DNA from 3 places in the Geobacillus zalihae genome. Region 3 is predicted to be linked to each of the others. Evidence: predicted binding sites of a transcription regulator. Region 3 holds the regulator's gene; each other region holds the start of a gene.
What was found. The regulator Rex, encoded in region 3, represses fermentation and respiration genes when NADH is low (regulators of the CRP and FNR family bind a similar motif). The targets are predictions, from matches to a motif close to TTGTGAAATATTTCACAA.

Region 1: QWV57_RS03695 (DUF2249 domain-containing protein) is a predicted target of Rex. The motif match lies at 801-818, and genes of this name have one in related genera.
Region 2: QWV57_RS02585 (L-lactate dehydrogenase) is a predicted target of Rex. The motif match lies at 1,193-1,210, and genes of this name have one in related genera.

What each region holds. Positions count from the first base shown of each region.
Region 1 is NZ_CP129217.1:716,514-718,714, forward strand. It holds gene QWV57_RS03685 (hypothetical protein) at 1-306, opposite strand, end outside; gene QWV57_RS03690 (DUF2249 domain-containing protein) at 303-512, opposite strand; gene QWV57_RS03695 (DUF2249 domain-containing protein) at 516-749, opposite strand; gene QWV57_RS03700 (Crp/Fnr family transcriptional regulator) at 986-1,678, opposite strand; gene QWV57_RS03705 (nitric-oxide reductase large subunit) at 1,911-2,201, shown strand, end outside.
Region 2 is NZ_CP129217.1:511,997-514,197, forward strand. It holds gene QWV57_RS02575 (ABC transporter permease) at 1-299, shown strand, start outside; gene QWV57_RS02580 (ABC transporter permease) at 303-1,088, shown strand; gene QWV57_RS02585 (L-lactate dehydrogenase) at 1,234-2,187, shown strand.
Region 3 is NZ_CP129217.1:255,023-257,223, forward strand. It holds gene QWV57_RS01385 (ABC-F family ATP-binding cassette domain-containing protein) at 1-217, opposite strand, end outside; gene moaC (cyclic pyranopterin monophosphate synthase MoaC) at 314-802, shown strand; gene QWV57_RS01395 (redox-sensing transcriptional repressor Rex) at 818-1,459, shown strand; gene tatA (twin-arginine translocase TatA/TatE family subunit) at 1,477-1,629, shown strand; gene tatC (twin-arginine translocase subunit TatC) at 1,650-2,201, shown strand, end outside.

The sequences.
Region 1 (2,201 bases), 460 kb from region 3:
AATGCCGGCCGCTGTCACTGCAAATTGCCAAAAGCCGAGCCGCTCGCTCCAAATCGGCGTCAAAAAGGCGACCGGAACGAGCTGATACATCGCCCCCATGGCCGTCATCAACGCAAAGCCAAGCAACGCCAGGTGGGCCGCCGCCCACACGAACGGCAACCGGAACGCGCCGCTGCTAAGTGAGGGAATCGCTCCAAGCAACATAAGCTGCGACGCGGCGAACGCCAACACGGCGAACATGATAAACGAGAACGGAAGACGGACGTCTGTTTCTGTCCCCGTGCGAGTAGGAAACACGTTGCTCATCCTTTCGTAATGCGGATTTCAAAACTGCCGTCTTCGCGTGCGACCGTCTCGTGCCGGTAGCCGAGCTCATCAAGCTGCTCGTACAAAAACATCGGGCGGCGGTCGTTAATGATCGTCAGCGTCTCCCCAGGATTCAGCTTCGCGAGGGCAGCGAGCGTCCGCATCATCGGCTGCGGCGGCTCGAGTCCGCGGTTATCGAGGATCATCGGTCATCCCCCCTGCTTCACAAACGTTACTTTCCAATGTTTTTTTTCGATTTGTTCGGCCTCGTACGTAAATCCTTTCGCTTTCATAATCGGAAACAGCGGCAGCGGCTTGAATGGAGCGTGCAAAATGAACGTATCGCCCGGTTTGAGCGGCTTAATGGCGTTCATAATTTTTTCAAACGGCTCCCGTTTCTGCCGCAAATCTTCGCGCACATCGAGTTCAATCGTCACACCCATGCGCTTTCCCTCCTTTTTGACTATCATGATAATCATTTTCACTGAGGAATGTTGTGATATAGCTCACATCTTTCGGCCGAAACATGACATATTCCACTTTGGAAAAAAGGTTTCGTCTTCGTTTGAAAGGGCGGAATAGCATGTTTCAGAAAGATGGGCTTGCCCAAGTGTTTGAAAGGAAAACCCATCAGCTCCATTGCGCATCCCGACCGGTGCCGGACGATGGGGAAAAGGAGTTAGAAAAAGATTTCTTGTTCGAGCCCTTCGCGGTCAATCAAATAAAAGCCGTGTTCGTCGACGTCAATCAGCCCTTTCCGTTTCAGCTGGCTCAACGTGCGGCTCACCGTTTCCCGGGCGGTGCCGATCATGTTGGCCAGCTCGCGGTTCGTCACATGGGCGGTGAGCCGATGCCATTTCCCTTGCTTGACGGCGTTCGTGCGCGTCAACCGCAACAAAAGCAGCACGATTTGTTCGTACGTATTATGGAGCACTTGCGCCTCAAGCCGGTTTTGCAAGTCGACGATTTTTTCGCCCATGACGCGGAACAGTTTTATGCAAAGTTCAGGGCTCGCCATCAGCACTTGTTCGAAATCGTGGATCGGGATCGCGATCAATGTCGCTTCCTCGACCACTTCGGCGTGGGCCGGATAGGTGCCTTTTAAGAAAAAGCCGGCATGCGGAAACATTTCTCCCGTCTGCAAAATCGAGATGATTTGCTCTTTCCCGCTGAAGTCCGTTTTATAAATTTTTACCGTGCCGGAATGAATGAAATAGACTCGCTCGAGCGGATCGCCTTGCATAAAGACGAACGTCCGCGGCTTGTAAACGCGCACGTGGGAAATGGCAACCAGCGAATCAAGCTCGTAATCGGACAGTTCACGAAACAACGGAACAGCTTTTAAGCGGTCTTTCATCCAATGGTTCGCCATGGCGTTCTCTCCTTTGGAAATGTGACAAACGTGTGACAGCTGACAACGGAACATCAATGCTTTTCTCTTTTTGAACATCCGCGTCGTTTGGCCTTTTCTGCCTTCATTGTATACATTCCCACGCCATAAAGCTGTGATATAAATCATAACAGACATTTGCCCCAGCTCACAAACCGTCCTCGGTTCAGCACGCTACAATGGGGGCGAACAAACGAGAAGGAGGTTGTCTCATATGGAAGTTCATCGATCCGTTCGCCCCAACATGCGGCCGGGGCGGCAAACGACCAACAGTTTTCTCAAATCGATTCTCATTTTCACTATTGTGATCAGCTTTACCGTCCTGCTTGTCGGCGGGTATTGGATTTTTAAAGAAATGGCGCCAAGGCCGAAGGAGGTGCGCAGTGAAAGCGGCGAAGTGTTGATGACAAAAGAAACGATCATCGGTGGGCAAGCCGTCTTCCAAAAATACGGATTGATGGATTATGGCACAGTGCTTGGCCATGGGTCGTATATGGGGCCGGAC
Region 2 (2,201 bases), 260 kb from region 3:
TGACGTTCTTTACGTTCCGAAATGAAGGGTTGCTTAGGGCGAAGCGGTTTATTATCGATCTATTTTCCGGTCTTATTTTGCCTTTGTCGTTTTACCCGGATTGGGCGCAGCAGCTCATGGCGTATATGCCATTTCAAGCCATTAGCTATATTCCAAGCATGATCATTACGGAAAGCTTCCAAGGCGCCGCTGTAAGCGATGGATTGTTCACGCAGGCGGCGTGGTGCGTGCTGTTATTGTTTCCGATCGCGCTGCTATGGCGGGTGGCGAAAAAGCGGCTTGTTGTGCAAGGGGGGTAGACATTGTTTTACGTATCTGTTTTTTTTCAATATATGGCCCAGTACATGAAGACAAAATTGCAATACCGCACTGATTTGCTCATTGAATGGTTGTCCGACTTAATGGCGCAGGCGGTGAACTTAGTGTTCTTGCTTGTCGTGTTCGGCCATACGACGCTGCTTCACGGCTGGTCGCGCGATGAGATTTTGTTTATTTACGGTTTTTTTCTTGTTCCGTATGCCGTATTTGGCGCCTTTTTTAACCTTTGGGATTTTAATGAACGATATATTGTGCAGGGGGAAATGGATCGCGTGTTGACGCGCCCGCTAAACAGCCTGTTTCAAATTGTTTTGGAGCGGATGGAGCTCGAATCGTTGCTTGGCGCTGTGCCCGGGCTGATCATTATGCTGTATGCCGGCAGCCGCTTGTCTCTTTCATTTCATTGGTATGATGTCTTCGTGTTTATTTTGTTTGTCATTGGCGGTGCATTGATTTATGCCGGCATTTTCATTTCATTGGCGACGATCAGTTTTTTTGCCGACGCCCGCACATCCATCATGCCCATGATGTACAACATCAGCAGCTATGGCCGCTACCCGATCGATATTTATCATCGCGTCATCCGCTATATTTTAACGTGGGTGCTGCCGTTTGCCTTTGTCGGCGTTTATCCAGCTGCTTATTTTCTTGATAAAAAGGAATGGTACAGTTATGCCTTTTTCACCCCAGTGGTCGGCATGGTTTGCTTCACCGTTTCGGTCATGCTTTGGAACGCCGGGGTGAGGCGATATCGCGGGACGGGGAGCTAGGCGCCCCGCCCGTTTTTGTTCATTTGCCATCAAAATGACAAACAATGGTCAAGCAATCGACACAACCTTGTCTGTATCGTTAGCATGTTATGGCGTAAAATAAAATGTGAATATATTCACAAAAAGGAAGAAGAGGTGAATAGTTATGAAAAACGGGAGAGGAAATCGGGTAGCGGTCGTCGGCACCGGGTTTGTCGGCGCCAGTTATGCGTTTGCCTTAATGAATCAAGGGATTGCCGATGAGATCGTGCTCATCGATGCAAATGAAAACAAGGCTGAGGGCGATGCGATGGACTTAAACCATGGGAAAGTATTTGCGCCGAAGCCGGCTGACATTTGGCACGGCGATTACGATGATTGCCGCGATGCCGATTTGGTTGTCATTTGCGCCGGCGCCAACCAAAAACCGGGCGAGACGCGGCTTGATCTTGTGGACAAAAACATTGCCATTTTCCGCTCGATCGTTGAGTCGGTCATGGCATCCGGATTTCAAGGACTGTTTCTCGTCGCCACCAATCCGGTCGACATTTTAACGTACGCGACGTGGAAATTCAGCGGCCTGCCGCAAGAGCGAGTAATCGGATCGGGCACGATTTTGGACACGGCGCGGTTCCGCTTTTTGTTGGGCGACTATTTCGCCGTCGCCCCGACGAACGTGCACGCCTATATGATCGGCGAACATGGCGACACTGAACTCCCGGTCTGGAGCCAGGCTGATATCGGCGGCGTGCCGATTCGCAAGCTGGTCGAGTCCAAAGGGGAAGAAGCGCAAAAAGAGCTCGAGCGCATTTTTGTCAATGTGCGCGATGCCGCCTACCAAATTATTGAGAAAAAAGGAGCGACGTACTACGGGATTGCTATGGGGCTTGCCCGCGTGACGCGCGCCATTTTGCATCATGAAAATGCCATTTTGACCGTTTCCGCTTACTTGGACGGCCCATACGGCGAACGCGATGTCTACATCGGTGTGCCTGCTGTGATCAACCGAAATGGCATCCGCGAAGTGATTGAAATTGAACTTGACGAGGAGGAGAAAAAATGGTTCCACCGTAGTGCTGCGACGTTAAAAGGTGTATTGGCGCGCTATTTTGCTCAGTAAAGCGCAACGATTGG
Region 3 (2,201 bases):
GCGCCAAATAGCCGATTTTGATATGGTTTGGTTTGATGATTTTGCCGCTGTCGAAAGAGAGTTCACCGGCGATGATTTTCAACAATGTCGATTTTCCCGCTCCGTTGCGGCCGACAAGGGCGATTCGGTCGCGGGACTGTATTTCTAGTTTTATATTCGATAAAATAAGGTCAGCGCCGAAATATTTCGTGAGCCCGTGCACTTGCAAAATGATCATGTCCGTCACCTCGCGAATAGTTTAACGCAAGTCGCGAAAACGGTCAAAGACGAATGATGAAAAATCGTGTATAGTGTATAAATGGAGGAGATTGTATTGTCATCGTTCACTCATTTCAATGAACAAGGGCGCGCGAAAATGGTTGATATTACGCACAAAGAAGATACTGTGCGAGTGGCTGTGGCGCAAACGAGCGTGACTGTCAGCCGGGAAATTTACGAAAAAATGACGAGCAATGCGATCGAGAAAGGGGATGTGCTCGCCGTCGCTCAAGTGGCGGGGGTGATGGCGGCGAAGAAGACAGCTGACCTTATTCCAATGTGTCACCCGCTTATGTTAAAGGGTGTGGACATTGCTTTTGCTTGGGAAAACGATGGAGAAGCGCATAAGCTCGTCATCACGGCAACGGTGAAAACGAAAGGGAGCACAGGAGTGGAAATGGAAGCGCTGACGGCCGCTTCGGTCTGTGCGTTGACAGTGTACGATATGTGCAAGGCGCTTGATAAAGGAATGGTCATCGGTCCGACGTATTTGGTCGAAAAAACGGGCGGGAAGTCTGGCCATTACCGACGGAAAACCGATTAGCTAGGGGATGAGATCATGAGCAACGAACAACCGAAAATTCCGCAGGCAACCGCCAAACGGCTGCCGCTTTACTATCGGTTTTTGAAAAACTTGCACGCTTCCGGCAAGCAACGCGTCTCCTCTGCCGAGTTGAGCGAGGCGGTGAAAGTCGATCCGGCGACGATCCGCCGTGATTTCTCCTATTTTGGCGCGCTTGGCAAAAAGGGATACGGGTATAATGTCAATTATTTGTTGTCGTTTTTCCGCCGGACGCTTGAAGAGGATGAGGTGACCGAAGTCGCCTTGTTTGGCGTCGGCAATTTAGGCACCGCCTTTTTAAACTATAATTTTTCGAAAAACAACAATACGAAAATCGTGATGGCGTTTGATGTCGATGAGCGGAAAGTAGGGACGACAGTCGGCGGGGTGCCGGTCTATCATCTCGATGAGTTGGAGGAGCGGCTTCACGAAAACATCCCGGTCGCCATTTTAACCGTGCCGGCCGCCGCGGCTCAAGCGCTGACCGACCGCCTTGTCGCGCAAGGAATTAAAGGCATTTTAAACTTTACTCCGGCGCGGTTGAACGTGCCGAACCATATTCGCGTCCATCATATCGATTTAGCCATTGAGCTGCAGTCGCTCGTCTATTTTTTGAAAAACTATCCATCGCCATCGTAAAAAGGAGAGAACAACACATGAAATATTTGTTGCTCGTTGCTGTGATTTTGTTGCTGTTTGGCACGAAAAAGCTGCCGGAGTTGGGGCGGTCGTTCGGCCAGTCGCTTCGCGAGTTTAAAGACGCCACAAAAGGGCTCGCTGATGACGAAGAAACGAAAACCGACCGATGACAAGGCAGGATGGGGAAACAATGAATGACAAAGAAATGTCGGTGTATGAGCATCTGGGTGAACTGCGAAAACGGCTCATCATCGTGCTCATCTTTTTTGCTGCGGCGCTTGTCGTTAGTTTCTTTTTTGTCGATGATGTCATTTTGTATTTGCAGCGAACGGCCGAGGCGAAGCATTTGACCATGAACGCCTTCCGCCTCACCGATCCGATTAAAGTGTATTTTCAGTTTGCCTTTGTCATCGCGGCTGTACTGTCGGCTCCGGTGCTGTTGTATCAAATTTGGGCGTTTGTCAGCCCCGGTCTGTATGAAAAAGAGCGGAAAGTGACGTTAAGCTATATCCCGGCGTCGATCGTTCTTTTTTTAGCAGGCGTCAGCTTCGCTTATTTCGTCTTGTTTCCGTTTGTCGTTCGATTTATGAGCCAGCTGGCTGACCAACTAGGGGTTCAACAAATGATCGGCATTAATGAATATTTTCAGTTTTTGCTTCAGCTCGTGCTGCCGTTTGGCATCGTGTTTCAGCTGCCGATCGTCGTGTTGTTTTTCACCCGCTTAGGGCTTATTACGCCGCAG